Regions from separate parts of the Streptococcus himalayensis genome, predicted to be linked through region 1. Evidence: predicted binding sites of a transcription regulator. Region 1 holds the regulator's gene; the other holds the start of a gene.
What was found. The regulator HrcA, encoded in region 1, represses chaperone genes, less so after heat shock. The targets are predictions, from matches to a motif close to TTAGCACTCNNNNNNNNNGAGTGCTAA.

Region 1 (16,494 bases):
CTGGGATCATACGGAACAGTTGGTACGTGAAATTTATGAAACATTAGGGAAGTAATATGGTATTTATTGAAAAAGGTCAACAAATTGATATAGAGGAAATTAAATCAGTTAGCCAATTGTCAGCGGATGCCCTTGCTAAAAAGGAGGCACGTGACGAGGAGCTAGCAGCGATTATCCGTGGAGAAGATGAGCGTATTCTCTTGGTCATTGGTCCCTGCTCATCCGATAATGAAGAGGCTGTGTTGGAATACGCTAAGCGCCTTGCGGATCTTCAAGAGAAGGTGAAAGATAAAATTTTTATGGTGATGCGGGTTTATACGGCAAAACCTCGGACCAATGGGGATGGCTATAAAGGGCTAGTTCATCAGCCAGATACGTCTAAAGCACCGAGTTTAATCAATGGTATTTTAGCAGTTCGTCAGCTCCATTATCGTGTCATCACAGAGACAGGTCTTACGACGGCAGATGAGATGCTCTATCCGTCCAATCTTGTTTTGGTAGATGATTTGGTCAGCTACCATGCGATTGGTGCACGTTCGGTTGAAGACCAAGAGCACCGCTTTGTGGCATCAGGAATTGATGCTCCAGTGGGAATGAAAAATCCAACCTCAGGCAATATGGGAGTGATGTTTAATGCTGTTTATGCAGCACAAAACAAGCAGAGTTTTCTCTACCATGCTCAGGAAGTGGAAACCTGTGGAAATCCATTGACCCATATCATTTTACGAGGAGCTACCAATGAATACGGCAAAAATGTTCCGAATTTCTATTATGAAAATCTTCTGGACGCCATTGAACGCTATGAGAAAATGGAACTGGAAAATCCATTCATTATCATTGATACCAACCATGATAATTCTGGTAAGCAATATCTAGAGCAAGTTCGAATTATCCGTCAGGTTTTGATCAATCGAGATTGGAATCCGAAAATTAAACAAGCCGTTCGTGGTTTCATGATTGAGTCTTACTTGGAAGATGGACGCCAAGATCAGCCAGAGGTATTTGGGAAGTCCATTACGGACCCTTGCTTAGGTTGGGACAATACGGAACAGTTGATTATGGAAATCTACCAAACGGTAAAGTAATAGGGTGGGCTTGCGTCACCCCTTGAAAGGGATATTGGGGTGGTACTCAGGTGAATCATCATCGGGAGTTCCGCTCTTTTTTTGAAACGATGATAAGAGGACACGGTATTGACATCGAGGAAATTTCCTCGATTCAGAAGGCATATGAGCGAAATGTTCGATTTGTGGATAAGGTTTTGACCAACCGTGAAAAAGAACGGTTCAGCCAGCTTTCTGGCAAACGAAAATTTGAATATTTAGCGGGGCGTTGGGCTGCCAAAGAAGCGTTTAGCAAGGCTTGGGGAACGGGGCTAGTGACACGCCAGCTAAGTTTTCAGGATTTAGAAATTTTAAACAATCAGATGGGGGCACCAATCTTTACCCAGTCTCCCTTTGAAGGAACTATCTGGGTATCCATTAGCCATGCCGGAAATCTGGTGACTGCAAGTGTGATTTTGGAGGAAAAGGATGAAAAAAAGTCCACACAGACCAACGAGGGCGGTAATTGATTTATCAGCGATTACCTATAATTTGGAACAAGTAGCATACCACTTGCCGCAAGAGGTAGAAAAGTGGGCGGTTGTCAAAGCCAATGCTTATGGTCACGGTGCAGTCCAAGTGGCTCGTGCTCTGCTACCACAAGTGGATGGATTTTGCATCTCTAATATTGATGAAGCCTTGGAATTACGAAATGCAGGCATCACCCAAGATATGCTCGTTTTAGGCGTATCGGATGTGCAAGTTGTTGATCTAGCTTTGAGAGAAAATATCGTACTAACGGTTGCGAGCCTAGAGTGGCTAGAACGACTGAAGCAAACGGGACAAGAGCTCACAGGATTGCGTGTCCATATCAAGGTTGATTCAGGGATGGGGCGGATTGGCTTTAGAAATGCGAGCGATATCAATCAATCAATTGCAAGTTTGACAGAGGCAGGGAGCTTGGTAGAAGGGATTTTCACTCATTTTGCGACAGCGGATGAACGCGATGAAAGTTACTTTTATCAGCAATTGAACACCTTTAAGGAAATTCTTGCAGAAGTGGAGGATTGTCCTCTTTTGATCCACGCTAGTAATTCAGCGACCAGTTTGTGGCACCAAGAAACGATTTTTAATGCAGTTCGTTTAGGAGTGGTTCTCTACGGTTTAAATCCAAGTGGAGAGGTTCTGTCCTTGCCGTATGAGTTGCGACCTGCTTTGCAGTTGGAGACAGAAATTGTCCATGTCAAGGCTGTTCCAAAGGGAGCTTGTATCGGCTACGGGGCGACCTATGAGGCCATGGAAGAAGAATGGATTGCTACTTTACCGATTGGTTATGCAGATGGATGGACCCGCGATATGCAGGGATTTGCGGTTTTAGTTGAGGGAGAGCGGTGTCCGATTGTCGGTCGGGTGTCAATGGATCAAATCACCATTGCCTTGAAAAAGCCCTATCCACTGGGAACAAAGGTGGTTTTGATTGGCAGTAGTCATGGCAAGGAAGTATCAGCGACAGATGTGGCAGTTTATCGAGGTACGATTAACTATGAAGTGGTGTGCTTACTGAGTGATCGAATTCCTCGGCTATATCCTTAAAAATCGTAAAGGAAAGGAGACTATCTGATGAATTTACACCAGCCCTTGACAGTACTTCCTGGAGTGGGGCCTAAATCAGCCGAAAAATACTTAAAATTAGGCATTGCAAGTTTGCTGGATTTGTTGCTCTATTTTCCTTTTCGCTATGAAGATTTTCAAACAAAAAATGTCTTGGAGCTTGAGGATGGAGAAAAGGCTGTGATTGCTGGTGAGGTTGCGACCCCTGCCAATGTCCAGTATTATGGATTTAAACGAAATCGTCTTCGTTTTTCAATCAAGCAAGGAGAGGTGGTTCTGGCTGTCAATTTTTTCAACCAACCCTATCTGGTTGATAAGATCGAGCTGGGTCAGACCATCGCCGTCTTTGGAAAATGGGACAAGAAAAAAGCAAGCCTAACAGGGATGAAGGTCTTAGCGCAGGTGGAGGATGATTTGCAGCCAGTGTACCGAGTGGTGCAAGGCGTTAGTCAAGCCAGTCTGGTAAAAGTGATTAAGATAGCTTTTGATGAGGGCTTGGATTTGCTTTTAGAAGAAAATCTGCCAACGGTTTTACTACAACGCTACCAACTAATGGAGCGTAGTCAGGCTGTGCGGGCCATGCATTTTCCCAAAGATTTAGCAGAATATAAGCAGGCCGTTCGGCGCGTTAAATTTGAAGAGTTGCTGTATTTTCAAATGCAGTTACAAGTCTTGAAATCCCAAACCAAGGACGAGGGCAATGGCCTTAGCATGCTGTGGGATGAGCAGTCCCTCAAGGAGAAAAAGGCCAGTCTGCCCTTTTCTTTAACAGAGGCTCAGGAAAAGAGCTTGGCAGAGATTTTGGGAGATATGAGGTCGTCTTCTCATATGAATCGCCTTCTGCAAGGAGATGTGGGGAGTGGCAAGACAGTGGTTGCAGCCCTTAGCATGTATGCGGCTCATACAGCGGGCTTTCAATCAGCCCTTATGGTGCCTACGGAAATCTTGGCAGAACAACATGCGGAAAGTTTAAAAGAATTGTTTCCCGAGCTGAATCTTGTCTTGTTGACAGGGAGTATGAGGGTGGCGGAAAAGCGTGAACGGCTAGCTGCTATTGCTTCAGGCGAGGCGGAGTTCATCGTGGGAACCCATGCCCTCATTCAAGAAGGAGTAGATTATGCCAAGCTGGGGTTGATTATCATCGATGAGCAGCACCGATTTGGGGTTGGTCAACGTCGGATTTTACGGGAAAAGGGCCAAAATCCAGATGTTTTGATGATGACAGCGACACCTATTCCGCGAACCTTAGCTATTACAGCTTTTGGAGATATGGATGTCTCCGTGATTGATCAGCTGCCAGCTGGACGCAAGCCCATTGTCACCCGTTGGGTCAAGCATGAGCAGCTGCCAGTTGTTTTGGACTGGCTCTTAAAAGAGCTCCAGAAAGGTTCTCAAGCTTATGTCATTTCTCCTTTGATTGAAGAATCAGAAGCCTTGGATTTGAAAAATGCTCTGGCCTTGGAAGAGGAATTAAAAGCCTATTTTTCAGACCGTGCACGCATTGCTCTGCTTCACGGTAAGATGAAAAGTGAGGACAAGGAGCGTATTATGCAGGATTTCAAGGAGAAAAAGACAGATCTTTTGGTTTCTACGACGGTGATCGAAGTGGGGGTGAATGTACCTAATGCTACGGTGATGATGATTATGGATGCTGACCGCTTTGGACTAAGCCAGCTCCATCAGCTGCGTGGTCGCGTAGGTCGTGGGGACAAGCAATCCTATGCAATCTTAGTAGCCAATCCTAAGACGGAATCAGGTCAAAAACGCATGAAAATCATGACAGAGACGACCAATGGCTTTGTTTTGGCTGAAGAGGATTTGAAAATGCGGGGGTCTGGTGAAATCTTTGGCACTCGCCAATCAGGAATTCCAGAATTCCAAGTTGCTAATCTGGTGGAAGACTATCCAATCTTAGAAGAAGCAAGGCGAGTCTCTGCACAGATTGTCTCTGAACCTAATTGGCAGGAGCAGGCAGATTGGCAGATTTTAGCCCTGAATTTGGAGAAAAAGGAACATTTGGATTAAGATTTCTGTAAGAAAATTCTAAGTCAGCTTTAAGGTTTTGGGCGTATCATAGAGCTAGTAAGAAAGAGGAGGAAGTTCCTATGACCAAGACCATCAAAGTAAACTATAACAAGCGATTTTCAAAACAAACACAAACCAAGCAAAAGTACGGCAGTTAGTAGTTTAGCTGTCCAGGAAATCCATTTTACAAAAAGATAAAAAGAATAAGATAAAGCAGGAGCGTCTTATTCTTTTTTTACGGCAATAAAAACAGCTAAGTCATAGGAACTGTGGTATAATAGAGAGGATTAGTCCTCTTTGTACTCGTCAACAATCAACACCTGACGTTGTTAACTCACCTTTCTGAACTCCAGTTCTACCTGTGGTTTTTAGGATACAAGCTACGTTAGTTTTGTCTATCACCTTCCACAATTCTCAATTGTGAAAGCTAGTCAGATGTTGATTGTTATAGAGTATTAGATTGATTAGTCAGAGGAAACTTCTAGAATAATCAATCCAAGGGAATCTTCTTAGCCTGAGAAGGTTGGCTTCTGTAATCAGACAGCGATTGGTACGAAATAGGGTGTTTCTCCTAGTAGAGGACGGATGAATGGTAAAGTAGAAAGGATATAAAATGGGGAAAACAAGATTATACCTAGTGCGTCATGGAAAAACAATGTTTAATACGATTGGGCGTGCACAAGGCTGGAGTGATACTCCCTTGACAGCTGAGGGGGAGCGAGGAATTCACGAATTAGGAATTGGACTTCGTAAAGCGGGTTTGACGTTTGAGAGGGCTTATTCGAGCGATAGCGGACGAACCATTCAAACTATGGGGATTGCCTTGAGTGAGCTGGGGTTAAATGGGAAAATCCCGTACCAACACGACAAACGAATTCGTGAATGGTGTTTTGGGAGCTTTGACGGTGCCTATGATGGCGAGTTATTTATGGGCTTAATTCCACGCGTTTTCAATGTTGAGCATGTCCACCAATTAAGTTATCCAGAATTGGCTGAAGGGCTGGTGGAAGTAGATACAGCTGGATGGGCAGAATCTTGGGAGAAGCTTAGCAGCCGCATTCTCGAAGGCTTTACAGCTATTGCACAGGAAATGGAGGCTCAAGGTGGTGGCAATGCCCTCGTTGTGAGTCATGGAATGACCATTGGAACCTTTGCTTGGTTGATTGACCGCAGCACGCCTCGAGGGCTAGGGCTTGACAATGGCAGTGTGACAGTGATTGACTATGAAAATGGGGTCTTTCAGATTGACCGTATTGGAGACATGTCTTATCGGAAAGAGGGAGCTAAAGTATTGGAGGAATTCGGTGAGTAACTATATCAGACGATTGCTACCATTTTTCTCAGGTCTCTTCTTGCTAACTTTGATTGCCATGGTGTTTTTCTTTAATCCTGCTTGGTTACCCTCATTTGGTGAAAAGAAAGCTTCAAAAGTAGAACCGGAAATGCAGCAAGTAGCCAGTCAGCAACCAGATTCTCTTCCGACGGTATCAAGTTCTGACTGGAATTTGATTTTGGTCAATCGTACCTACCCAACAGAAGTCAATCCTCCCAAACTAGCTACCGTTGAGGATATTGAACTAGATAGTCGGATTGAGCAGGCAACGAAAGATTTCCTAGCTGCTATTCGGCAGATTGAACCAGAGGAAACCTTGATTTCTGGCTATCGAAGTAAAGAAAACCAGACAGAATTGTACAATGAAGCGGTTGAAGCCGCTGAATTAGAAGGACTTTCTCGTGAAGAGGCGGAAGCATTGGTGCGTCACCAAATTCAAGTCCCTGGTGCCAGTGAACATCAGACAGGCTTGGCTTTGGATATTAGTGTACCAAGTGGTCAATCGGACGAATTGGCAGAACAGATTTCGGCCTTGGCTCCAGATTATGGCTTTATTTTGCGCTATCCGAAGGATAAGAGCGAGATTACTGGAGTGGACTTTGAGAATTGGCATTACCGCTATGTGGGGAAGGAGTCAGCTCGCTACATCGTTGACCACCAGCTAGTCTTAGAAGAATATATCGAGCTTTTGAAAAAAGCAGGTCAGTAAACGTCAGAATTCTGGCGTTTTTTAGCTCATTGTCAATACACTACAGTTGACAATGATACTCATGTAATTTCAAAAATAGCTATTCGATTGTACCGACCTCTCTATTGTTAGATTTTGGTCTGACTTTTGAGGGTCACATCAGATGTATGCATGCTTATCTTTGTTTAAAAATGAAACAGTTTAAGTAAGTCTAATAGAATGATTTTTTAGCAGATGAAAAGCACAGGCATAAAAAATAGCTAGTTTGCGTTCGAACCATCTAAGAAAGTCGCAAAAATGCTAACTTTGATTTTGGATGAGTATGAGCCTATTTTTCTAGCGTATAAATCCAAAAAGAACCGCGCCCGTTCGTTAGCCAGTAGTCTAACTTTAGGGTGCGGTTTTGACTGTTTGTCCTAGATTTGTTTAGAATCCACCACCACCAGAGCCTCCGCCAAATCCACCAGAAGAACCACCACTAAATCCACCGCCGCTACCACTGGTATTGATGGAGGTGGCTGCTTGATAGGATTGCTGGAAGGAATGGTTAAACTGATTGAGAAAGGCGGTATTGTAGATAAAGGACTGGTAATCGGCATTGAAATTCGTTGTTGGAAGACCTTCTGGGAAGACCTGTTTCAAGCGCTGGATGACCTCTTTGGCAACGCCGAGTGATACGGCATAGACCAGAATATGGTCCCAGATGATGACGGATTCGATGTCTGCCTGATCCAGACGACTAATGTCTATGAGCATTTTCCGAAATGCCTTCCATTGACGATATTCGTATTCCTCTTTTTGTGATCGTCGTTTGAGAAAAAGATGATGAAAGAGCCGATTGGATAGAAGAATTCCACACACTAGCACGGAAATTCCGATGGTATACGGAATAAAGTCAGCCGAGAGATCCAAGGTCCAAATGCTGATGAAAAGTGCAAGGATAGCAATGACACTAGAAATCCAGGTATAACTTGTGGAGAAACGTGTGTTTTTGTCAGAATAACTTGGAGCTTGATTGCTTGCAGCGGTTTTAAATTGTTGAAGATGGTTGACATATTTGTTTGGATGTTTTTTGGCGTATCGCTTGATTTGATTTAGTGTAAGCCAACTATTATCGCTGCTGATGGTATCAAAGAGGAAGGAGACGAGCACGTCTTCGTGGGCGAGCAGCCCTTCTTTTGAAAGGAGGGTAAAACCATAGTCCTTGCTCAGAGCCTCTAAAGCTACTTTTTTCTTCCGAACCAAATCAAGGAGTGTCGCTCCGAGGTCTGCTCCGTCTAGTCGATGAAAGATAGCCACATTCACGACTGCAGGAGAGAGATCTCGTGGAATCTCAAAGAGATGTTCAGGAACGAGTGGAATTTTTTCTTCCCATCTTTTGTAAGGCTTGTGGACGAAGGGATAAACTCCTAATAAGATTGCCCCTAGGACTGGAAACAGTCCGATGGAGAGGATACGGGCTTGTTTTTTCTCTTCTTCAATTTCTTTTTGGTGTCGTAACGTTTCATAAGCTCGCTTTCCTTCTTCACTGGTAATCCGATCCCATGCTTGAGTTGATACCTGATTGGGATTGTCAGCTGTTAGGTCTGGTGAAAAAAGAACCCTTGCCTCAATGAAATCTCCTGCTTGATTGTGGGGACTTGTAAAGGTCACTCCTTTATAATCAGGGTCAATCGTCACTTGTCCTTCATCGCTGGCATGTCCCCAGGCTTTTAAGTGTTCAGCTGACAGAGCTTCAGGAAAACGAATATGAATTCGGATATTTTTTTGGTCAATCTCCCAACCTTGTCCGACAAATTTTCGGTTGATTTCTGCAGCGTCAAGGTAGTTAATGACGCTTTGCTTAAGGGTGTAGCGAAGCAGGACGGTTCGACTATTGTTGTTAAGAGGTAAAAAAAGTTTGAATTTCAAGTAGGAACCTGTATCTGAAAGCTGATAGGTTTGCTCCTGCTGGCTATCAGATTGACTCAAGGTTTGCTCACCTTGAGCTGTTTTTTCGGCAGCAGAAACATCGGTCACCTGAGTGTATTTGCCCTTGGTTTCTTGCTTGTCTAGCTGATAGTAGACGCCGTTATATTGCCTATTTGCTTGAAATGTCATCTCTTCGCTGACAACTAGGTCTCCATTTTTTTGTACAGAGACATCGATATTGTAGTCGCTCACTTGTAAATCTTCTGCCAAAACAGAAGGGATTGCAAAGAGGATTAGTAGAAAGACACAGCTGAATAACCATTTTTTCATGAGACATTCCCCCCTTTTTATCTTCTATTATACTCTAAAATTTCAAAAAATCTAGATTATTATAGGAAATAACAGCTCAGACTTGAGACTGATTTTTAGGCTCTTTGTCAACTGTAGTGGGTAGATGTCAGCTAACATCTAGAGAGGACCAACTTGGTCTTCTCTTTTTTGATGTTTAAGGCAATCAAAATCCGCTTTTTGAAGTTTTCAAAGTTCCTGAAACCAAAGGCATTTCGTTTAATGACTTTGATAAGATTATTGGTAGCTTCCAATTTAGCGTTGGAATAAGGCAATTCCAAGGCGTTTAAAACCTTGTCCTTATCCTTTAGAAACGTCTTAAATACCGTCTGGAAAATAGGGTTAACAGTGGCTATTTCTTGTTCAATTAGGTCAAAGAAATGATCTGAGTTCTTCTCTTGGAAATGGAATAAAAGAAGTTGATAGAGTTCATAATGTTGTCGTAACTCATCTGAGTAGGATAGGAGCTTGTCTAAGATTTCCTTATTGGTCAAATGCATGCGAAATGTAGGGCGATAAAACCGTTTATCACTGAGTTTACGGCTATCTTGTTGTACCAGTTTCCAGTAGCGTTTTAAGACACGGTATTCCTGGGATTTTCTATCGAATTGATTCATGATTTGTATGCGGACACGGTTCATAGCACGGCTGAGATGTTGCACAACGTGGAAACGATCAAGCACGATTTTAGCATGAGGAAAAAGTTGTTTGGCTAGTTGATAGTAAGGGCTAAACATGTCCATAGTGATGAATTTAACGCGGTTTCTGACCTGTCTAGGGTATCTCAGAAAGTGATTTCGGATGGTTGCTTGCGTTCTTCCATCAAGGATAGCGATGATGTTATTTGTGTCAAAATCTTGAGCGATAAAGCTCATTTTCCCTTTCTTGAAGGCATACTCATCCCAGGACATGACTTCTGGAAGCTTAGCCCAATCCGTTTCAAACTTAAACTCATTGAGTTTTCGAATAACTGTAGATGTTGAAATGGAGAGTCTGTGTGCGATATGTGTCATTGCTTGCTTTTCGATGAGTAATTGTGCGATTTTCTGGTTGACAGCGACAGAGATTTGATGGTTCTTCTTAACAATAGGAGTTTCAGCGACCGCTATTTTCCCACAGTCTTTGCACTTGAAACGACGCTTTCGAAGGCGGATAAGTAGCGGGTAGCCAGCAGTTTCTAAGTAGGGGATTTTAGAGGCTTTCTGGAAGTCGTACTTAGCCATTTGTCCCTTGCAGGAAGAGCATTTAGGGGCTGTGTAATCCAAGTGACCGTGGAGTTCTAAGTGAGTTCCCATGTCGCATTCATTAGTGATCGTGATATTTTTGTCTTTCATTTTGAGAAAATTTGTGATAAGATTTAGTTGTTCCATATGAGTCTTTCTAAATGATGGTTTTATCGCTTTTCATTATAGGTCATATGGGACTTTTTTTCTACACTGAAAAAGGCTCCATAATCTCTACAGTGGATTTACCCACTACAGATATTATAGAGCCGATTTTTAGCACTCCAGACAAAAGAGTGCTAATTTTTTGGTTTTTTCCCTTGACTTTAAGAATAATCGGTGTATAATAGAATCATAAGTTAGCACTCGGGGGACAAGAGTGCTAATGCTAGAATTCCGAATGGAGGTGAGGTTTTGGTAACAGAACGCCAACATGAAATTCTAAATTTGATCGTTGAAATCTTTACGAAAACGCACGAGCCAGTCGGGTCAAAAGCTCTCCAAGACAGTATTTCTTCAAGTAGTGCTACCATTCGAAATGAAATGGCGGCTCTAGAGAAAAAAGGATTGCTTGAAAAAGCTCATACCTCGAGTGGTCGAATGCCTAGTGTAGAAGGTTTCAAATACTTTGTGGAGCATTCCCTAACCTTTGATAGTCTAGCTGAAGAAGATATGTATCAGGTTGTCAGGAGTTTCGATCAAGAATTTTTCCGACTGGATGACATTTTGCAGACAGCCGCGACCATCTTGTCGGATTTAACGTCCTGTACGGTGGCGGTGCTTGATGTTGAACCTAGTCAGCAGAAACTCACAGCGTTTGACATCGTCATTCTCAGTCAGCATGCAGCTTTGGCTGTGATGACCTTAGATGAGTCAAAAACGCTGACCAGACAATTTGCCATTCCTAAGAATTTTCTCCGTGAAGATTTAAGGGAAGTCAGAAATCTGGTCTTAGAACGATTGCTGGGGAAAACGGTACTAGATATTCATTACAAACTCAGGACCGAAATTCCGCAGATTATCCAGCGGCATTTTGTCACGACAGATAATGTCTTGCATCTATTTGAACACATTTTCTCAGATCTTTTTACCGAGAATGTGGTGACGGCTGGAAAGATTCGCTTGCTTGATTTTGCGGATATTGGGGCTTACCAGTTCTTTGAATTTCCGCAAAAAGTAGCCCTTGAAATGCGGAGCAATCTAGCTGAAGATGAAATGCAGAGTGTCAAGGTGGCAGACAGTCGAGAACCATCGCTTGCTCATCTGACCGTAGTGACAACCAAGTTTCTCATCCCTTATCGTGGATTTGGAATCTTAGCTGTCATCGGTCCAATCAATGTGGATTACAACCGCATGATGAGTCTTATCAATCTCGTGAACCGAGTTCTCATGATGAAGTTAACCGACTTCTATCGTTACTTAAGTAGTAACCATTACGAGGTGCATTAAGATACGAGGGCGTGAAAAAATCGAATGAAAAATAGGAAATACGACGAAGAAGCTGAGGCTTCTAGGAGTGTTTGTCTTTTTTCCGAGATTTTAGCCCGAGTTCAGTTTATTAAGATGTGAGAGCGTTAAAAAAAGTTGGAATATACCCTAAGGGCATCCATATCTGTAAAGCGGGCTAAGCCCGCAACAGCTATAGAAAACTAGGAGATTGACGTAGTGAGCCGTGCTTACAAGGCCAGCTATCCCTAAAGGGAGCCAAACTTTTAGCTCGAACTCAGTTCTCCAAAACATGAGAGCGTTAAAAAGTAAGGACAATACACAAAGATCTTAGAGAATAGTTGAAATGAATAAAAAGGAGGTTTCGTGTGACCGAAGAAATGAAAAAAGAAGAACAGCTTGAGGAAGTGGAAGGGACAGAAGAAGTTGTCCAAGAAGAAGCAACTCAAGAAAAGTCGGAATTAGAACTTGCGAATGAACGTGCTGAGGACTTTGAAAACAAGTATCTACGAGCAGTAGCCGAAATGCAAAATATCCAACGCCGTAGCAACGAAGAACGTCAAACCTTGCAACGCTATCGCAGTCAGGATTTAGCTAAGGCAATTTTGCCGTCGCTTGATAACCTCGAGCGTGCGTTAGCCGTAGAAGGACTAACAGATGATGTAAAAAAAGGTCTTGAAATGGTTCAAGAAAGCCTAATTCAAGCACTGAAGGATGAAGGGATTGAAGAAGTAGCAGTGGACGGGGCATTTGACCCTAACTTCCACATGGCCATCCAAACCATGCCAGCGGATGACGAACATCCAGTTGATACGATTGCACAAGTCTTCCAGAAAGGCTATAAACTGCATGAGAGGGTGTTGCGACCTGCTATGGTAGTCGTGTACAACTAGTCTGCTATTTTCCTTTTACTCGTCGTTAAGTCGCATCGGCATACCTCAGTATAGCCGCCAGCGCCTTGCCTAGATTAAAAGAAAACTATCTAGCCTAGTTGATGTATACCGCATTGCCTAGGTCTAAAACAAATGACAGGCTAGTTATGGCTGGGTAAAAAATAGGACTATTCTGGACCGAGATGTCCGTAAACTATTTGTAAATTGATCACTAAAGTAAAATAGAAAAAAACATTAGGAAAGGAATGGAACCCGAACGGAAAGCTCGGAATGTAGATAAATCGCCTCGTGTGCCAGCACACATCGTTGATTTCCTAAAATTCTTGTCGCGTTCTCGGCGTTCTTGGTATCTTATATTATGTCTAAAATTATTGGTATTGACTTAGGAACTACAAACTCTGCAGTTGCTGTTCTCGAAGGAACAGAAAGTAAAATCATTGCAAACCCAGAAGGAAATCGTACAACTCCATCTGTTGTATCATTCAAAAATGGTGAAATCATCGTTGGTGATGCAGCAAAACGCCAAGCTGTAACAAATCCAGATACGATTATCTCCATCAAATCCAAAATGGGAACTGCTGAAAAAGTTGCTGCAAATGGCAAAGAATACACACCACAAGAAATCTCTGCGATGATTCTTCAATACTTGAAAGGCTATGCAGAAGAATATCTTGGTGAAAAAGTAACCAAAGCAGTTATTACAGTCCCAGCTTACTTCAACGATGCACAACGTCAAGCAACAAAAGACGCTGGTAAAATTGCGGGTCTTGAAGTAGAACGTATCGTTAACGAGCCAACAGCAGCGGCTCTTGCTTACGGTCTTGACAAGACAGACAAAGAAGAAAAAATCTTGGTATTTGACCTTGGTGGAGGAACATTTGACGTTTCAATCCTTGAGTTAGGTGACGGTGTCTTTGATGTTCTTGCGACCGCTGGGGATAACAAACTTGGTGGAGATGACTTTGACCAAAAAATCATCGACCACATGGTTACAGAGTTCAAGAAAGAAAACGGCATTGACTTGTCAGCAGATAAAATGGCTGTGCAACGTTTGAAAGATGCGGCTGAAAAAGCTAAGAAAGACCTTTCAGGTGTCACTTCAACTCAAATCAGCTTGCCATTTATCACTGCAGGAGAAGCAGGACCTCTACACTTGGAAATGACGCTTACTCGTGCGAAATTTGATGATTTGACACGTGACCTTGTAGAACGCACAAAAGAGCCAGTTCGCCGTGCTTTGTCTGACGCAGGACTTTCTATCTCAGAAATTGACGAGGTTATCCTTGTAGGTGGTTCAACACGTATTCCAGCGGTTGTTGAAGCGGTGAAAGCTGAAACTGGTAAAGAGCCAAACAAATCTGTAAACCCAGACGAAGTTGTTGCTATGGGTGCTGCAATCCAAGGTGGGGTTATCTCTGGTGATGTTAAAGATGTTGTCCTTCTTGACGTAACACCATTGTCACTTGGTATCGAAACAATGGGTGGTGTCTTTACAAAACTCATTGACCGCAACACAACCATTCCAACTTCTAAATCACAAGTCTTCTCAACGGCAGCAGACAATCAACCAGCGGTAGATATTCACGTTCTTCAAGGTGAGCGTCCAATGGCAGCGGACAACAAGACACTTGGTCGTTTCCAATTGACAGATATTCCAGCTGCACCTCGTGGTATTCCTCAAATCGAAGTAACTTTTGATATTGACAAAAACGGTATCGTATCTGTTAAAGCCAAAGACCTTGGAACGCAAAAAGAGCAAACCATCGTTATTCAATCAAATTCAGGTTTGACAGATGAAGAAATTGACCGCATGATGAAAGATGCAGAAGCAAACGCAGAAGCAGATAAAAAACGTAAAGAAGAAGTTGACCTTCGTAATGAAGTTGACCAAGCAATCTTTGCGACTGAAAAAACAATCAAAGAAACAGAAGGCAAAGGCTTTGACGCAGAACGTGATGCGGCACAAGCAGCTCTTGACGAATTGAAAGCCGCTCAAGAAGCCAACAACTTGGACGACATGAAGGCGAAATTGGAAAACCTGAACGAAAAAGCCCAAGGCCTAGCTGTTAAGATGTACGAACAAGCAGCAGCAGCCCAACAAGCAGCAGGGGGCGCAGAAGGTGCGGCTAACCCAGGTCAAGCAGGCGATGACGTAGTAGATGGAGAGTTTACGGAGAAATAACTCGTTAAGAATGACTAACCACTAACGTGGTTGTCATTCTACGGCAATTGCTATGACGAATTGCCTAAACGACTTGCTAGCTCGAAAAGCATTTAATGTCAAAACGCTTTTCTCACGTCGTAAAACAGTCAACAGTAAATCTCAAAAATATTAACTATCAAAACTCGATCACAGAGGTTGAAATCCAGCCTCTGTTTTTGGGTAAGTAATATATGCTGTAACAGAAAATAGAGTTATAATGGAAAATTGGAAAAAATTATTAAAGAAATATTGGATATTAGGTGTAATTGAAGTTTCTATAGTAGTAATTTATTGGATTGTTAATCCTGTGGCTGAAGACAGCAAATTCAATATATTTATATCTCCAGAAATATTGGCTACAATTCTTGTGGGTGTGGGTGCTATCTATTCTTGGTTAAGTAATAAATCTGACCGAGAACGTGATGAAAATTTAAATATGCTAAAGGATATTGATGAAATTGGGAAATACTATAAGGATAAGCCTGATGAGCGTAATATCAACAATCGGCTTCAAAACCATATAGATGATTTGGAACAAATTGAAGGATATAAAGGAACATTCTTAGAAACATATTTACTGTATATAAAAGATAAGATGGATCCTTCAAAAAACGAAGAGGAGCAATTTAAGAGTTCAAAATCTGTCATTTTCGTTAGTGATGACGAAATTTCTTCAGAGACAGTTGAGAAAGTTTCTAATTTTGAAAATTCGAATAGAGAAAATGACTTTTCTAAACTTAGTTTACATGAAATAAAAGATAAGATTTCTAAAACTTATGATACTAGTGTGAACAATATAAAATACAGTAAGAACTACATAGACTATACTCAAGAAAATAATTTTAAATGGACTACGTGGTATAGTTTAAGAGAAAGTTTTATAAAAAATGTAGAAGATGATGCAAAACTAATCTTTTTTACAAATATAGATGGAAGATATACGGGAGTATCAATTCTAGGGAAAAATCTAAAAGATCTTTCTCAAAAAATGAAGTATAGAAATAAGAAGAGTGGAGATCCTCAATTTGACTTTTATATTACTAAGAACGAAGATGGAAGTTTCTTCGAAAATAGGAATGAGCTTCCACTTGATAAATACGGTGTAAAATCTATAGATTTTTAAAAAATGAATAATATTGAAAAGGTTAGTTAGATTTTTGTGAATAAAAAATATTCATAGCTAAATAAAACAGCATGAAAACTCTTCTCAAAAAATTGTGTAAAAATGGAGTTATCGTTTGCTCCCTACTGATTAAGGAAGTGATCAAAAAATAACCTTCTAAAATTATAGAAAGGAATACAAGTGTTCTGAATTGAACACGGGCTACGGACGGTGCCAAAAAGAGACATAGCTGTTCCAGCATAGCTGGCTTACAGATATGGCTACCTTTAGGTATAGATTTTCCTAGGACGTAAAGGTCCGTTGTCAAATCTTCTATTTTGACTTTGTCCATTTAACGCCCTTAGTATCTTAACAGAAAGGAAATGAACCCGCCCTAACGTCTGTGTCAAAAAAAACAAATGTTTCCTAGACGCAAGCGTCTTCGTCACATTTGCTATTTTGACTTTGCTGTTTACGGGCTTGGTATCTTAATTATGAACAATACAGAATTTTACGATCGTCTGGGGGTGTCAAAGGATGCGTCTCAGGATGAAATCAAAAAGGCTTATCGGAAAATGTCCAAGAAGTACCATCCAGATATCAACAAAGAAGCTGGTGCGGAGCAAAAATATAAGGACATTCAAGAGGCTTATGAAACGCTTAGTGAT
Region 2 (16,494 bases), 610 kb from region 1:
AATTCTTCCCAGTGTTGTGTGGTTCTGCCTTTAAGAACAAAGGTGTTCAATTGATGCTTGATGCAGTTATTGACTACCTTCCAAGTCCAGTTGATATCCCAGCCATCAAAGGGATCAACCCAGATACAGATGCTGAAGAAGAGCGTCCAGCTTCAGATGATGAGCCATTTGCAGCCCTTGCCTTCAAGATTATGACTGACCCATTCGTAGGTCGTTTGACTTTCTTCCGTGTGTACTCAGGTGTCCTTAACTCAGGTTCATACGTAATGAATACTTCTAAAGGCAAACGTGAACGTATCGGACGTATCCTTCAAATGCATGCTAACAGCCGTCAAGAAATTGAAACAGTTTACTCTGGAGATATCGCTGCTGCCGTTGGGTTGAAAGATACAACAACTGGTGACTCATTGACTGATGAGAAAGCAAAAGTTATCCTTGAGTCAATCAACGTTCCAGAACCAGTTATCCAATTGATGGTTGAGCCAAAATCAAAAGCAGACCAAGACAAGATGGGTGTTGCCCTTTCTAAATTGGCTGAAGAAGATCCAACATTCCGCGTTGAAACAAACGTTGAAACTGGTGAAACAGTTATCTCAGGTATGGGTGAGCTTCACTTGGATGTCCTTGTTGACCGTATGCGTCGTGAATTTAAGGTTGAAGCAAACGTAGGTGCGCCTCAAGTATCTTACCGTGAAACATTCCGTGCTTCAACTCAAGCTCGTGGATTCTTCAAACGTCAATCAGGTGGTAAAGGTCAATTCGGTGATGTTTGGATTGAATTTACGCCAAATGAAGAAGGAAAAGGATTCGAGTTTGAAAATGCGATCGTCGGTGGTGTGGTTCCACGTGAATTCATCCCAGCGGTTGAAAAAGGTTTGGTGGAATCAATGGCAAACGGTGTTCTTGCTGGATACCCAATCGTTGACGTGAAAGCAAAACTTTACGATGGTTCATACCACGATGTCGACTCATCTGAAACAGCCTTTAAAGTTGCAGCCTCTCTTGCCCTTAAAGAAGCAGCGAAAACAGCACAACCTGCTATCCTTGAGCCAATGATGCTTGTAACGATCACAGTTCCAGAAGAAAACCTTGGAGATGTTATGGGGCACGTAACAGCTCGTCGTGGACGTGTAGATGGTATGGAAGCACACGGAAACAGCCAAATCGTGCGTGCTTATGTACCACTTGCTGAAATGTTCGGTTATGCAACAGTTCTTCGTTCTGCTTCTCAAGGACGCGGTACCTTCATGATGGTATTTGACCACTATGAAGATGTTCCTAAGTCTGTACAAGAAGAAATTATTAAAAAACACAACGGTGAAGCTTAATCCCTTCCCGTAGCACCTGCCTAATGGCGGGTGCTTTTTGTCAGTTCATTGATTTGGGGGACGAGAAATATGGCGGGTTGCTGCTTTAGAAATACTCATACCCAATGAAAATCAAAATTAGCATCTTGATATTTTCTTAGATGGTTTGGATGTAAACTATCTGTGTTCTATGATTATTCATCTTATTTACTGGAAAAGTATCCTGTTTAACTCATTTAGTTCTCTACATTTTTAACCTAAAATAAATATGTTTGAATAAAATGGCTATTTTTGAAATGAGTATAAAACTACTGAGACAATTTATGTTTAGGATAAAAAATCGCAACAATTTTTCAAAAAAATAAAACTTTTTACGAATAGATAGGTAGGAAGAAATTTGTCAACAAATATGCTTTAAGAAAATGGCTACTGGTGGATTTTCCCTAAAAGGTATGCTATAATATAATTTAGAAATATTTTGATGAAATCATTAGGAGATTTATAGATGCGTAAAAAAATGTATAAAGTCAAGAAAAGATGGGTAGTTGCTTCGATTGCCATTGCGGGTATTTTAGGGCATTCCAATATGGCAGCGGCTGATACAGATAGTATCAATACCCAACCTATGACAGATGCTAATGCTACAGAGGTGAAAGCAATGGATGCATCATCTAGGATTCCAGATGAGGTATTATCTCTAGACGAGGAGGCTACTTTTGAAGCTGTTTCAGCATCGACAGCTGCAATCTCAGAAAGCAAGCCTGCAGTATCAGCGCCAGCACCTGTTACAGAAACTAGACCAGCGCCATCAGTAGTAGGTCAGCCGATTCCAGATGAACTTGTATCTACCTCGAAGCCCTCAGAAACGAAGCCAGTTGACCACCAGCCGTCAAATCCTGTAAGTCAACCAGTTGTTTCAACTCCAGTGGCTAAGCCAGTGTCTACTACTCCAGCAGAAAAACCAGTAGAAGCTAAGCCGACATCTCCAGCTCAAACCTTGTTGCCATCATCAGGTAGCTACACTTTCAAAAAGCGTACAGGTGTAAAAAACGAAGCTAAATTAAGCAGTCCAGACTTGGCTACCTATGAGATGGGTCAGCGTGTGAATTATGACCGTACTGTGACTTCCGAAGGCTATCAATGGTTGAGCTACATTTCATACAGTGGCGTTCGTCGCTATGTACCAGCCTTGAAATTACAAGAAATGGCTAAGCCGGTGGCAAGTCAGCCGGTATCTACCGCGAAACCAACGGCAACAAAACCAGCTGACCACCAGCCGACTACTCCCGTAGCTCAGCCAGTCGTTTCAACTCCAGCGGCTAAGCCAGTATCTACTAGCCCAGTTGTAAAACCAGCAGATACTAAACCAGCACTTCCAAGTCAAACCTTGTTGCCATCATCAGGTAGCTACACATTCAAAGAACGTACAGGAGTTAAAAACGAAGCTAAATTAAGCAGTCCAGACTTGGCTACCTACGAGGTGGGTCAGCGTGTGAATTATGACCGTACTGTAACTTCTGAAGGTTACCAATGGTTGAGCTATATTTCATACAGCGGAACTCGCCGTTATGTACCAGCCTTGAAATTGCAAGAAATGGTCAAGCCAGTAGAGGCTAAACCAGTGTCAAGTCAGACTGCTGCAAGTAAACCGGTATCCACCGCGAAACCAACGGCAACAAAACCAGCTGACAAACAGCCGACCACTCCTGTAGCTCAGCCAGTCGTTTCAACTCCAGCGGTTAAACCAGTGGCAAGTCAGCCTGCTGCAAGTAAACCGGTGTCCACCGCGAAACCGTCAGAAACGAAGCCAGCTGACAAACAGCCGACCACTCCTGTAACTCAGCCAGTCGTTTCAACTCCAGCAGTGAAGCCAGTGTCTGCTACTCCAGCAGAAAAACCAGTAGAGACTAAGCCGACCACTCCTGTAGCTCAACCAGTTGTTTCAACTCCAGCGGCTAAGCCTGTATCAACTACTCCAGCAGTAAAACCAGCAGATACTAAGCCAGTCTCTTCAAGTCAAACCTTGTTGCCATCATCAGGTAGCTACACTTTCAAAGAACGTACAGGTGTAAAAAACGAAGCGAAATTAAGCAGTCCAGACTTGGCTACCTATGAGGTGGGTCAGCGTGTGAATTATGACCGTACTGTGACTTCTGAAGGCTACCAATGGTTGAGCTACATTTCATACAGCGGAACTCGCCGTTATATACCAGCCTTGAAATTGCAAGAAATGGCTACGCCGTCAGAAGCACAGCCAATCTCTAAACCAGTGTCAAATCAGCCAGCTCCAAGTCAGCCGGTACCTACCACGAAACCGTCAGAAACGAAGCCAGCTGTAAAACCAGCAGATACTAAGCCAGTCTCTTCAAGTCAAACCTTGTTGCCATCATCAGGTAGCTACACTTTCAAAGAACGTACAGGAGTTAAAAACGAAGCGAAATTAAGCAGTCCAGACTTGACTACCTATGAGGTGGGTCAGCGTGTAAATTATGACCGTACTGTGACTTCTGAAGGTTACCAATGGTTGAGCTACATTTCATACAGCGGAGCTCGCCGTTATGTGCCAGCCTTGAAATTGCAGGAAGCGGCTAAGCCGTCAGAATCCCAGCCAGTTTCTAAGCCTGCGACTGTGGCAAAACCTGCGGAAAGTAAGCCAGTAGCTACTACTCCGTATTATTCTCAACGTGATGGTCGTTGGGCAGGTCGGGTTTATGGCATTGGAAATATGGATCAATTAGGTTGTGTTCCAACTGCTCTTGCCATGGTCTTTTCTAGTGTAACTGGGAAAGCAGTCTTGCCGACTGAAGTGGCAGACTATCTGTATCATCAAACAAATGAATTTAATAAGGTCAATTATGGAACGACTAGTCGCGGAATTATTAAGGCAGCAGAGAATTGGAATGTAACCGCAAACGCTCTTCATTCAACTGGTATGATTGCGAATGCTTTAGCTGCTGGTCACCATGTACTGGGAGCGGTTGGAACTAGTGTTTTTGCTAGTTATCCAATAACCCATGAACTCGTTTTCCAAGGTTATTCTAATGGTAAAACTTATGTCAGAGATCCTTATAATGCAAGAAATAATGGCTGGTATTCTTTAGATTATCTCTTTACCCATAGAAGTTTCGATCCGATTGACAATACAGAAGGAACGCCGTTCTTTGTGATTAAGAAGTAGGAAACTAGTCTAATCGAAACCCTATTTGAAAAAGGTGAAGTTCTTTCGCATTCGGATCGGATAGAAATATAAATAAAAAGGTTCTATAATTTTATGGTGGGGAGTTCCTGCTAATAAGATTATAGAACCTTTTTTGAGTACGGCAGATACTCTCTCAGTAAACGGAATGAACAGTAATGAAAAAATAGGTAGTTTATGTCTGAGCTATCTAAGAAAGTCGCAAAATTGTTAACTTTGATTTTTATTGAGTATTAGAAAAAGTTCATTCTGTTGGTCATTTTCTTAATGTTTACCCATGGGTTTTTACCCAGTACTTTTTCAGGAAAGGTCTTTTTGAGAAATAAAATGGGATTTTAAGGTCTGTACATGAGCTTTTGCATTTTTAAATAAGAGAAGTTGTACAATAGGTTTAGACGATTTTAACGAATAGACATTAGGTGAATGATGTAAACGCTTTAATTCTTGTAAATGACTTGATAATTTAGCTCTAAAGCGTTATCATAGGAGTGAAGAACAAAATGGAGGAAAGATATGACACATATTACATTTGATTATTCAAAGGTCTTAGATAAATTTGTAGCACCACATGAAGTGGACTACATGCAAACACAGGTTACCGCAGCAGATGAGCTCTTGCGAAAAGGGACTGGTGCAGGAAGTGATTTCTTGGGTTGGTTAGACCTTCCTGAGAATTATGACAAGGAAGAATTCGATCGCATTTTGCAAGCGGCAGAGCAAATCAAATCAGATAGTGATGTCTTGGTGGTGATTGGAATTGGAGGCTCTTACCTTGGAGCTAAGGCAGCGATTGATTTCTTAAATCATCACTTTGCAAATTTGCAAACAAAAGAAGAGCGTAAGGCACCGCAAATCCTATATGCTGGGAACTCTATTTCATCTACCTATTTGGCTGATTTGGTGGAGTATGTCTCTGACAAGGAATTCTCTGTTAATGTCATTTCTAAATCAGGAACAACGACAGAACCAGCGATTGCCTTTCGTGTGTTCAAAGAATTATTGATTAAGAAATATGGCCAAGAAGAAGCAAATAAACGGATTTACGCGACAACAGACCGTGAAAAAGGAGCTGTGAAGGTTGAAGCAGATGCAAATGGCTGGGAAACCTTTGTTGTTCCAGATGATATCGGCGGACGTTTCTCTGTCTTGACAGCCGTGGGCTTACTTCCTATCGCAGCTTCAGGGGCTGATATCAAAGCCTTGATGGATGGTGCAAATGCTGCTCGTAAGGACTACACATCTGATAAAATTGCTGAAAACGAAGCTTACCAATACGCAGCTCTTCGTAATATCCTGTACAGAAAAGGATATGCGACAGAAATTTTGGTGAACTACGAACCATCTCTTCAATACTTTAGTGAATGGTGGAAACAATTGGCTGGAGAATCAGAAGGAAAAGACCAAAAAGGGATCTATCCAACTTCTGCAAACTTTTCAACGGACTTGCATTCGCTTGGACAATTCATCCAAGAAGGAGCTCGTATTATGTTTGAAACGGTTGTCCGTGTTGATCAACCGCGTAAAAACGTGATCATTCCTGAATTTGAAGAAGATTTGGATGGACTTGGCTATATCCAAGGAAAAGATGTGGATTTTGTGAATAAAAAAGCAACAGATGGTGTGCTTCTTGCCCATACAGACGGGGATGTTCCAAATATGTTTGTGACTCTTCCAAAACAAGACGAATTCACACTTGGCTATGCGATTTATTTCTTTGAGTTAGCTATCGCTCTTTCTGGCTATTTGAATGCCATCAATCCATTTGACCAACCAGGAGTAGAGGCTTACAAGAAAAATATGTTTGCCCTTCTTGGCAAACCAGGCTTTGAGGAATTGAGTAAAGAATTGAACGCTCGTTTATAAGCAGACTGTCAACGACTTCCGTGAGGAGGTCGTTTTTTGAAGGGTTTGTTAGATTTACCATATTAATTGCACAGAATTCCCTTATCATGGAAATGGGGAGCAGTTAAAAAGGCTGTTGTTCTTGGATTTAGATAGAGGTGAATTTGCTACATCATAAATAGGACGGCGTTGTGAAAATATCGGAAAATTTTTCTTTCATTTTTCAAAAGTTTTTGGTAAAATAATTCAATGAATCAGTATCAGAAACGTATTTTCACAGGAATTTTCTATGCTTTATTTTCTGGAGTCATCTGGGGAATTTGTGGTATTTTAGGGGAGTATTTTTTTAATCACTATCAGGTTTCTTCCGGCTGGATTACCTCGACTCGTTTAGTCATTGCGGGAGTTTGTGTGCTCCTGCTATCTGCTCGTCAAAATGGAATGGCTATTTTTGACATTTGGAAGGATAAGGGGAACTACTTGCCTTTTTTGGCCTATGCAATTTTAGGGGTCTTTTCAGTTCAATTCTTCTTTTATCTCTGCATTGAATCTTCAAACGCTGCAACAGCAACGATTTTGCAGTTTATCAGCCCTGTTTTTATCCTTGTTTATAATCACTTGATGAAACGGCAAAGAGCCTCTAAATTGGCTGTTTGCTATATTGCCTTAGCCATGTTAGGGGTGACTTTGATGGCGACAAAGGGCGATTTTTCTAGTCTTGCAATCACTCCTTTTGCCCTAGCGACAGGGCTACTCAGCGCAGTAGCGGTCGGTTTTAATGTTATCTTGCCTCAACGGTTCGCAAAGCGCTATGGCTTTATCAATACAGTTGGTTGGGGGATGCTTCTAGCAGGTCTTTTGAGCAATACCTTGTACCCAGTTACGCGCCTAACCTTTTCTTTAGACTGGGTGAGTGTTATTATTATCTTAACGATTGCTTTATTTGGAACAGCCCTCTCTTTTTTAGTTTCGATGAAGGCGGCGTCTCTCGTTTCTCCGTTGATTGTCTCTGTGATTGGTGCGAGCGAGCCCTTGTCTTCTGCTTTGCTAAGTGTTCTATTTTTAGGCTTACAGATGGACTGGCTGTTAGTCACGGCGATGTTCTTGGTTGTAGTACCGATGGTTTTTCTTTCGATTGAAGAATCAAAAAGTGGTCAAAAAATCCATTAGAAAGTTAGGTTTTGCCTAGCTTTTTTTATTCAGGTAGGAAAAACCTTGCTCTTATTGGTTTTTTTGAAAAATATGGTATAATAGAGTTAATTTTGATAGATGGAGTTGAGTTTTGAGGAAAAGTTATCGCGTCAAGAGAGAAAAAGATTTCAATGCGATTTTCAAGGAAGGACAAAACTTCGCAAATCGGAAGTTTGTTGTTTATAGATTAGAAAATCACCAGGCTCATTTTCGGACAGGACTGTCGGTGAGTAAAAAATTAGGCAATGCAGTGGTGCGAAATCGCATCAAACGCAGGATTCGGCATGTTTTAATTGAGCATCGCAGCTATATGAAAGCGCTTGATTTTGTGGTGATTGCACGTAAGGGGGTAGAAGAGTTGACCTATCAAGAATTGGAAACGAATTTACTCCATGTATTAAAACTAGCAAAAATTTATCAGGAAGGTCATGATTGTGAAAAAGAAACGTAGCCTGTTGGGACTTGTACTGCTATCTCTCTTGTTTCTAACAGCTTGTGGAACGAGCGATGTTACAGCAAGTACACCAGACGCTTGGGGGAAATTTGTCTATTTCTTTGCAGAAATGATTCGCATTCTATCTTTTAATGGTAGTACTGGAATTGGGATTATTCTGTTTACCTTGGTCATTCGCACGGTTCTCTTGCCAGTTTTCCAACTACAAATCAATGCTTCTCGGAAAATGCAGGAGATTCAGCCGCAAATGAAGGCGCTCCAAGAAAAATATCCTGGACGAGATATGGAAAGTCGGACACGGTTGGAAGAGGAACGTCAGCGTTTGTTTAAGGAAGAAGGGGTGAAACCTTCGGCTGCCATGTGGCCGATCTTAATCCAAATGCCCGTTCTTTTGGCCTTGTTCAATGCTCTGACAAGAGTGGATTTCCTGCAACAAGGACATTTTCTGTGGCTGAATTTAGCTGAAAAAGATCCCTACTTTATCCTGCCAATTCTAGCAGCTGGGTTTACCTTTTTAAGTACTTGGCTCAGCAATAAGGGCTTGGTGGAAAAGAATGGTCTAACCACAGGAATGATGGTTGTAATGCCTGTTATCATCTTTATCTTTACCTTGCAGGTGGCTAGTGGTGTGGCTCTTTACTGGAGTACATCGAATGCCTATCAAGTTTTTCAGACTTTGATTTTAAGTAATCCCTTCAAGATGATTGCAGAAAGACAGGCAAAAGAAGAAGCGGAACGGGAGTTAGTTGCTAAGAAAAAACGTGCCATGAAAAAAGCACAGAAAAAGAAAAAGTAAAGGAGGACTCTTGCTATGGTAGTATTTACAGGAGCGAGTGTCGAAGAGGCCATCCAGAATGGTCTGCGTGAATTGGATATCCCACGGATGAAGGCGCATATTAAGGTCATCTCTCGTGAGAAAAAGGGCTTTTTAGGCTTATTTGGTAAAAAAGATGCCCAAGTCGATGTAGAGCCAATCAGTGAAATCACTGTTGTTAAGGCAAATCAAAAGGCTGTTAAGGGAGTTCCAGAGGAAATCAATGCACAAAATGAGCCTGTTAAAAGTGTGAGTGAAGCGACAGTCGATTTGGGACGTGTGGTTGAAGCCATCAAAAAAATCGAAGAAGAGGGTGAAGAAATTTCAGATGACGTTAAAACTGAAATTTTAAAACATGAAAAAGAACCGACTACAATTTTAGAGGAAACAGGAACGATGGATCTGTTTATCGAAAAAGTAGAAAGTCGTGAAACGGTTAATCTTGAAGATACCAATGTGATTTCTTTTGAACGTGCGATTGAAAAACGCAAAGAGCAGTCTATGGCTGAAGAATTGGGGATTGAAGTAGAAGAAGTTCCTGAAACAGATATTGAAGAGGTCGTTGAAAAAGTGACGGCTTATGTACAGACGATTGTCGATGAGATGGATGTCGAAGCGACCATTAGCAGTGAGAACAATCGCCGTAGTATCAATATGCAGATTGATACCAATGAACCTGGGCGGATTATTGGCTATCATGGCAAGGTCTTGAAAGCTCTCCAATTGCTAGCGCAGAACTACCTCTACAATCAATATACGAAGAGTTTCTACATTTCCATTAATGTCAATGATTATGTGGAACATCGGGCAGAGGTCTTGCAAAGCTATGCACAAAAATTAGCCGATCGCGTCTTGGAAGAGCGTCGTAGCCAACAGACGGATCCCATGTCGAATAATGAACGTAAAATTATTCACCGCATTGTTTCTCGGATTGATGGCGTAACGAGTTATTCTGAAGGTGATGAACCTAATCGCTATGTGGTGGTCGATATTGACAGAGATTAGTAAGGACTGAGAAGAATTTCTTCTCAGTTTGTCTTTTATAGTGGATGGAAAAAGGAATGGGACAAGGCAAGGAGCTGTAGATAAAACTGGGGTTCATCACAGCGATTTAACGATGTTCGTACCTGTATTTAATTCACTATATAGAGAGGAGAAAGCATGTTTCAAGCGTTAGAAGCCTTTTTACAGCATCAAGGAGAGAAGTATATCTCGCCTCAAAAAGCAGGAGAACTGGCAACTTATATGGAGAATTTGAAAGCAAAGGGACAGGCAGCTAGAAAAGAATTTCAAGCCCTGTCCAAAACTTTTCAGGCAATGGAACCTCAGTTGACTATGTTACAGACCAGTCAATGGATGAATCAGGCACAGATATTGCGTCCGCATTTTTGGACTTACTTTCAAGCAGAGGGAACGGAGAGCGAGCCCATGTTTGCCCTACGTTTGTATGGCACACCTGAAGATTTTGGGGTTTCAGTAGAGGTGAGCTTTCTGGAGAGAAAAAGAGACGATGAAAGCTTGAGGAAGCAAAATCGTGTGCTCGAACGTCCGCTTGTTTCACCTGTTTATTATGTGGTCCAAGGAGTGGATGCGGTAGAGAACTGGTCTGGAACAGAAGAGAATCGTCATCGCTTGAGAGAGTTGATCCTGCAAGGAGTAGTCAGAAAAGTGTTGCTAAGGGAGAATATATCTCTTAAAGGAAGGGCAGACCAAAGAACGGTTTTACAGGATTTGGCAAAAGCCTATGACCATCTAGAACCTTTTTATCAGTTGACTCGCCAGAAATCTTGAGCAGATACTTAAAAAAATGCTGGAACTGTGATATAATGAGAGGGATTGAAAAACACAGGAGAGAAACATGACAAAACCTATTCGTGTGCGTTACGCACCAAGTCCAACAGGGCTATTACATATCGGAAATGCGCGGACGGCGCTCTTTAACTATTTGTATGCTCGTCACCATGGCGGAACCTTTTTGATTCGGATTGAAGACACGGATCGTAAGCGCCATGTCGAAGACGGGGAGCGTTCGCAGCTGGAAAATCTACGGTGGTTGGGAATTGATTGGGATGAAAGTCCAGAAACCCACGAACAATACCGTCAGTCAGAGCGTCTTGAGATTTACCAACAATATGTCGATGAGTTGTTGGAAAAAGGCTTGGCCTATAAGTCTTATGTTACTGAAGAAGAATTAGCGGCTGAGCGTGAGCGTCAAGAAGCAGCTGGTGAAACGCCGCGTTATATCAATGAGTATCTTGGTATGTCAGATGAAGAAAAAGCGGCTTACGTTGCAGAACGTGAGGCGGCAGGGATTGTGCCGACCGTTCGTCTAGCTGTAGATGAAGCTGGTATCTACAAATGGACAGATATGGTCAAGGGTGAGATTGAATTTGAGGGTGGTAACATCGGTGGCGACTGGGTTATCCAGAAAAAAGATGGTTATCCAACCTATAACTTTGCTGTTGTGATTGACGATCACTTGATGGCGATTTCCCACGTTATCCGTGGGGATGACCATATTGCCAATACCCCTAAACAGCTCATGGTCTATGAGGCCCTTGGCTGGGAAGCACCAGCATTTGGTCACATGACTTTAATTATCAATTCTGAAACGGGTAAAAAGTTGTCTAAGCGTGATACCAATACGCTTCAGTTTATCGAAGATTACCGCAAGAAAGGCTACCTACCAGAAGCTGTCTTTAACTTTATTGCCCTTCTTGGTTGGAATCCTGGTGGAGAGGATGAAATCTTCTCTCGTGAGGAATTGATTCAGCTCTTTGATGAAAACCGTCTCAGCAAGTCTCCAGCAGCCTTTGACCAAAAGAAACTGGACTGGATGAGCAATGACTACATCAAGAATGCCGATTTTGCAACGATTTTTGAACTGGCTAAACCATTCTTGGCAGAGGCAGGTCGTTTGACAGATAAGGCTGAAAAATTGGTGGAATTATACAAACCACAAATGAAGGCAGCTGATGAAATTGTGCCATTGACCGATCTTTTCTTTGAAGATTTTCCAGCTTTGACAGAGGCTGAAAAAGAAGTCATGGCAGGAGAAACCGTACCGACAGTTCTGACAGCTTTCAAGGAAAAATTAGAAGCCATGACCGAGGAAGACTTCAAATCTGAAAACATCTTCCCACAAATCAAAGCGGTTCAAAAGGAAACAGGTATCAAGGGGAAAAACCTCTTTATGCCAATCCGTATCGCTGTTTCAGGCGAGATGCACGGACCAGAACTGCCAGATACCATTTATCTACTCGGTCGTGAAAAATCAATCCAGCATTTGGACAATATGCTGGCAGCTATTGGAAAATAAACAGATGCAAGTCTAGAAATCAATTCTAGGCTTGTTTGCCTATTGTCGGTCTTGGGACGGATTTTCGAAAAAAGTAAGCGAATTCTCTTGACTATTTTTGACCAAATGATATAATAAAACCATAGAAATTAGCACTCACCTAGAAAGAGTGCTAAACGAATTCTTGGAGGTAAGATATGCTAAAACCATTGAACGATCATGTGGTCGTAAAAGTAGCAGAAAAAGAAGAACAAACTGTTGGAGGCTTCGTCCTTGCGGGAAATAGCCGTGAGGCGACTAAGGTTGCTGAAGTCCTTGCAGTAGGACAAGGGATCCGTACCTTAACGGGCGAATTAGTCCCATCAAGTGTCAAAGCTGGGGACAAGGTTGTCCTTGAAGACCACGCAGGAATTGAAGTCAAAGATGGCGAAGAGAAGGTCTTGCTCGTTCGCGAGGCAGAAATTTTAGCAATTGTAGAGTAAGAAAGGGAAAAAGATGGCAAAAGAGATTAAATTTTCATCAGATGCCCGCACGAGCATGGTGCGTGGAGTTGATATTTTAGCAGATACAGTCAAAGTAACCTTGGGACCAAAGGGTCGTAATGTCGTGCTTGAAAAAGCATTTGGTTCACCCCTTATCACCAATGACGGTGTGACTATTGCCAAGGAAATCGAACTGGAAGACCATTTTGAAAATATGGGTGCTAAATTGGTATCCGAAGTAGCCTCTAAAACCAATGATATCGCTGGTGACGGAACAACCACTGCAACAGTTTTAACTCAGGCAATTGTCCGTGAAGGGATTAAAAACGTGACCGCAGGTGCAAATCCAATCGGTATTCGCCGTGGGATTGAAGTGGCGGTCAGTGCAGCTGTAGAAGCTCTTAAAGCGAATTCAGTTCCTGTTGCCAATAAAGAAGCCATTGCCCAAGTTGCGGCTGTATCTTCTCGTAGCGAAAAAGTGGGTGAATACATCAGTGAAGCCATGGAAAAAGTGGGCAAAGATGGCGTTATCACCATTGAAGAGTCCAAAGGGATGGAAACAGAGCTGGATGTCGTAGAAGGTATGCAATTTGACCGCGGTTATTTGTCTCAATACATGGTGACTGATAATGAAAAAATGGTGGCAGACCTTGATAATCCATATATCTTAATTACAGATAAGAAGATTTCAAATATTCAAGAAATCTTGCCATTGTTGGAAAGCATTCTCCAAACGAGCCGTCCGCTCTTGATTATCGCAGATGATGTGGACGGCGAAGCTCTTCCGACCCTTGTCTTGAATAAGATTCGTGGAACTTTCAATGTTGTAGCTGTAAAAGCACCAGGATTTGGTGACCGTCGCAAGGCTATGCTGGAAGATATTGCAATCTTGACAGGTGGTACAGTTATCACTGATGATTTAGGTCTTGAATTGAAAGACGCAACCATTGAAGCACTTGGTCAGGCTTCTAAAGTAACAGTTGATAAAGACACAACCGTTATTGTAGAAGGTGCGGGCGATGCGACAACGATTCGCAACCGTATCGGCATCATCAAAGCACAAATCGAAACAACAACCTCTGATTTTGACCGTGAGAAATTACAAGAACGCTTGGCGAAATTGTCAGGTGGTGTGGCAGTCATTAAAGTCGGTGCTGCGACAGAGACTGAGTTGAAAGAAATGAAACTCCGCATTGAAGATGCTCTCAATGCCACTCGTGCAGCTGTTGAAGAAGGAATTGTAGCCGGTGGTGGAACAGCCTTTGTCAATGTTATTGATGCTGTAGCGAGCCTTGAGGTGGAAGGTGATGAAGCGACAGGACGCAATATTGTCCTTCGAGCTTTGGAAGAGCCAGTTCGTCAAATTGCTTTGAATGCAGGTTTTGAAGGCTCTATCGTGATTGACCGCTTGAAGCATTCAGAAGCTGGAACAGGCTTTAATGCAGCAACAGGCGAGTGGGTCAACATGATTGAAGCAGGGATTATTGACCCCGTTAAAGTAACGCGTTCTGCCCTTCAAAATGCAGCCAGCGTTGCCAGCCTTATCTTGACAACAGAAGCAGTTGTCGCAAACAAACCAGAACCAGCTGCTCCAGCTCCAGCAATGGACCCAAGCATGATGGGCGGTATGATGTAATAATCAACTCTCGTAGAAGCTATTCTGCGAGAGTTTTTGCATACTAATACTTATCAAAAATCAAAGTCTGACGTTGTTATACTTATTTAATTTCAAAAATAGTCATTTTATCTGAAGATATTTATTTTAGTCTTAAAATGCAGAGGACTAAATGAGTTAAATAGGATACTCTTTCAGTACATGGAATAGACAGTAATAAAAAAATAAGTGGCTTATGTCTGAACCATCTAAGAGAGTAGTAAAAATGCTAACTTTGATTTTCATTGAGTATTAACTCACCTTGCTACACTCTAGTTCTACCTGCGGTTTCATTGCCTAGTCAGATGTTGATGTTTATAAAGTATTGCTTACGGATAGAACGGAAGCTAGAATGGCGTAATGCGACTTTCTTATACTTAACAAAAATCAAATTCTGATGTATAATAGTCCTATGAACGCTACACAAGAACAAATCACAGAACTCAAATCAGCTCTCAAGGTAAACACCTCTCTGCCTATCACAAACGGATTCAAGCGGTCTATTTACGCTCTCAAAAGTTGACCTACAAGGCCATTTCTGACTTAATCGGTTTATCTCATGATACGATTTGGCGTTTGGTGAAAAAATATGAACAAGAAGGCCTCTCTGCCCTTACCCATGATGCACGAGGGGGTCGTCATCGTTCTTATCTTACTTACGAAGAAGAAAAAGCATTCTTAGAAGAACAGTTTGTTGGTAGTGCTTCAGGACAATTTGTCACTATTGCAGAAATGCACGAGGCTTACCAAACTAAAATTGGGAAACAAACAACGCGAGAAGGGTTTTATGCACTGTTGAAGCGTCACGGTTGGCGCAAAGTAACACCAGGACCTGAACACCCTAAAAAAGCAGATGCCAAAACGATTTTGGCGTCTAAAAATAAAATCTACCTTCAAGAAGACGAGAAAGCGCTTTAAAAATAGTAGAGGTTACCAGAAGGTCAGACTCATGTATCAAGATGAAGCAGGATTCGGACGGATTAGTAAAATTGGGAAGTCTTGGGTGCCAAAAGGAGTACGACCTCATGTTCACAGCCACTATATTCGAGAATATCGCTACTGCTATGGAGCTGTCGATGCCCATACAGGGGAATCTTTCTTTATCATTGCTGGGGGATGTAACACCGATTGGATGAATGAATTTTTAAGACAACTGTCTCAAGCCTACCCTAATGACTATATCTTACTCGTGATGGATAACGCCGTATGGCATAAATCACGAACGTTAGAGAAACCTACCAACATTGGCTTTGAGTTCATTCCACCTTATACGCCTGAGATGAATCCCATTGAACAAGTCTGGGCTGAGATTCGTAAGAGAGGTTTCAAGAATAAGGCCTTTAAGACGCTAGACGATGTCATTAACAAGCTGCAAGAGGTGATTCAATGTCTGCATTGGTCTGTGTTAAAACCCATTGTTCATAGAAATTGGCTCTTTTCAGATTTTGATGTTAAATGAGTATTAGATACTTTAGATGTAAATTCCTTCGATCACAGATCAGTTCATTTACTGAAAACACACCCTATTTAATTTGATTTGTAAATATATTTTTGTTGTAAAAATAAAAAGATATAGAGGAAATGGGATGGGTGAGTTTGGGGTAAAAAGATTTTCACGTTAGAAATTCTATAATTTCATATCGTATCTTTTGTAACCGCCCCATAACCAGGTGTCTATGATATTTTCCACGCCTCTAGTATACTGTTATCAGAAAACAGAACTGGAGGCTATTTTGATGTCACAACCTATTATTCCCTTGAAAACACCACAATCTCGTCGATTTCCTCATAAATCCAGAAATGATCTGGTAATGAAAATGCGTATTGGAAAAGTTGAACTAAGCTTGTTCCAATCTCTTCATAAAGAAACACTGGAAACTATTTTAGATAAGGTATTGCTCTATGACCATTCAACTCAGTGATTTAGGGCAGGTCTATCTGGTTTGTGGCAAAACCGATATGCGTCAAGGGATTGATTCGCTGGCTTATCTTGTTAAACGTCAATTTGAATTAGATTCCTTTTCTGGTCAAGTTTTTCTTTTCTGTGGTGGTCGCAAAGACCGTTTCAAGGCCCTTTATTGGGATGGACAAGGTTTCTGGTTGCTTTACAAGCGATTTGAAAACGGCAAACTCACTTGGCCTAATGATGAACATGAGGTCAAAGCCCTCACTTCCGAGCAAGTAGACTGGCTGATGAAGGGATTTTCGATAAGCCCTAAAATAAAATCTACAAAAAGTCGTGATTTCTATTGAAAT

Region 2: the regulator HrcA is predicted to act here: its motif matches at 12,252-12,278, upstream of groES (co-chaperone GroES).

The regions. Positions count from the first base shown of each region.
Region 1 covers NZ_CP016953.1:148,259-164,752, reverse strand. Annotated here, with positions in the region: gene BFM96_RS00745 (3-deoxy-7-phosphoheptulonate synthase) at 1-55, shown strand, start outside; gene BFM96_RS00740 (3-deoxy-7-phosphoheptulonate synthase) at 57-1,085, shown strand; gene acpS (holo-ACP synthase) at 1,175-1,573, shown strand; gene alr (alanine racemase) at 1,533-2,636, shown strand; gene recG (ATP-dependent DNA helicase RecG) at 2,664-4,679, shown strand; gene BFM96_RS00720 (histidine phosphatase family protein) at 5,293-5,991, shown strand; gene BFM96_RS00715 (M15 family metallopeptidase) at 5,909-6,721, shown strand; gene BFM96_RS00710 (DUF2207 domain-containing protein) at 7,127-8,941, opposite strand; gene BFM96_RS00705 (ISL3 family transposase) at 9,073-10,329, opposite strand; gene hrcA (heat-inducible transcriptional repressor HrcA) at 10,597-11,631, shown strand; gene grpE (nucleotide exchange factor GrpE) at 12,009-12,521, shown strand; gene dnaK (molecular chaperone DnaK) at 12,880-14,703, shown strand; gene BFM96_RS00685 (hypothetical protein) at 14,942-15,847, shown strand; gene dnaJ (molecular chaperone DnaJ) at 16,321-16,494, shown strand, end outside.
Region 2 covers NZ_CP016953.1:759,537-776,030, forward strand. Annotated here, with positions in the region: gene fusA (elongation factor G) at 1-1,328, shown strand, start outside; gene BFM96_RS03705 (SH3 domain-containing protein) at 1,813-4,485, shown strand; gene BFM96_RS03710 (glucose-6-phosphate isomerase) at 5,017-6,366, shown strand; gene BFM96_RS03715 (DMT family transporter) at 6,595-7,515, shown strand; gene rnpA (ribonuclease P protein component) at 7,628-7,987, shown strand; gene BFM96_RS03725 (membrane protein insertase YidC) at 7,965-8,786, shown strand; gene jag (RNA-binding cell elongation regulator Jag/EloR) at 8,802-9,809, shown strand; gene BFM96_RS03735 (ribonuclease P) at 9,966-10,595, shown strand; gene gltX (glutamate--tRNA ligase) at 10,663-12,123, shown strand; gene groES (co-chaperone GroES) at 12,300-12,584, shown strand; gene groL (chaperonin GroEL) at 12,598-14,220, shown strand; partial or broken gene BFM96_RS10805 (IS630 family transposase) at 14,651-15,697, shown strand; gene BFM96_RS03765 (hypothetical protein) at 15,975-16,160, shown strand; gene tnpB (IS66 family insertion sequence element accessory protein TnpB) at 16,141-16,491, shown strand.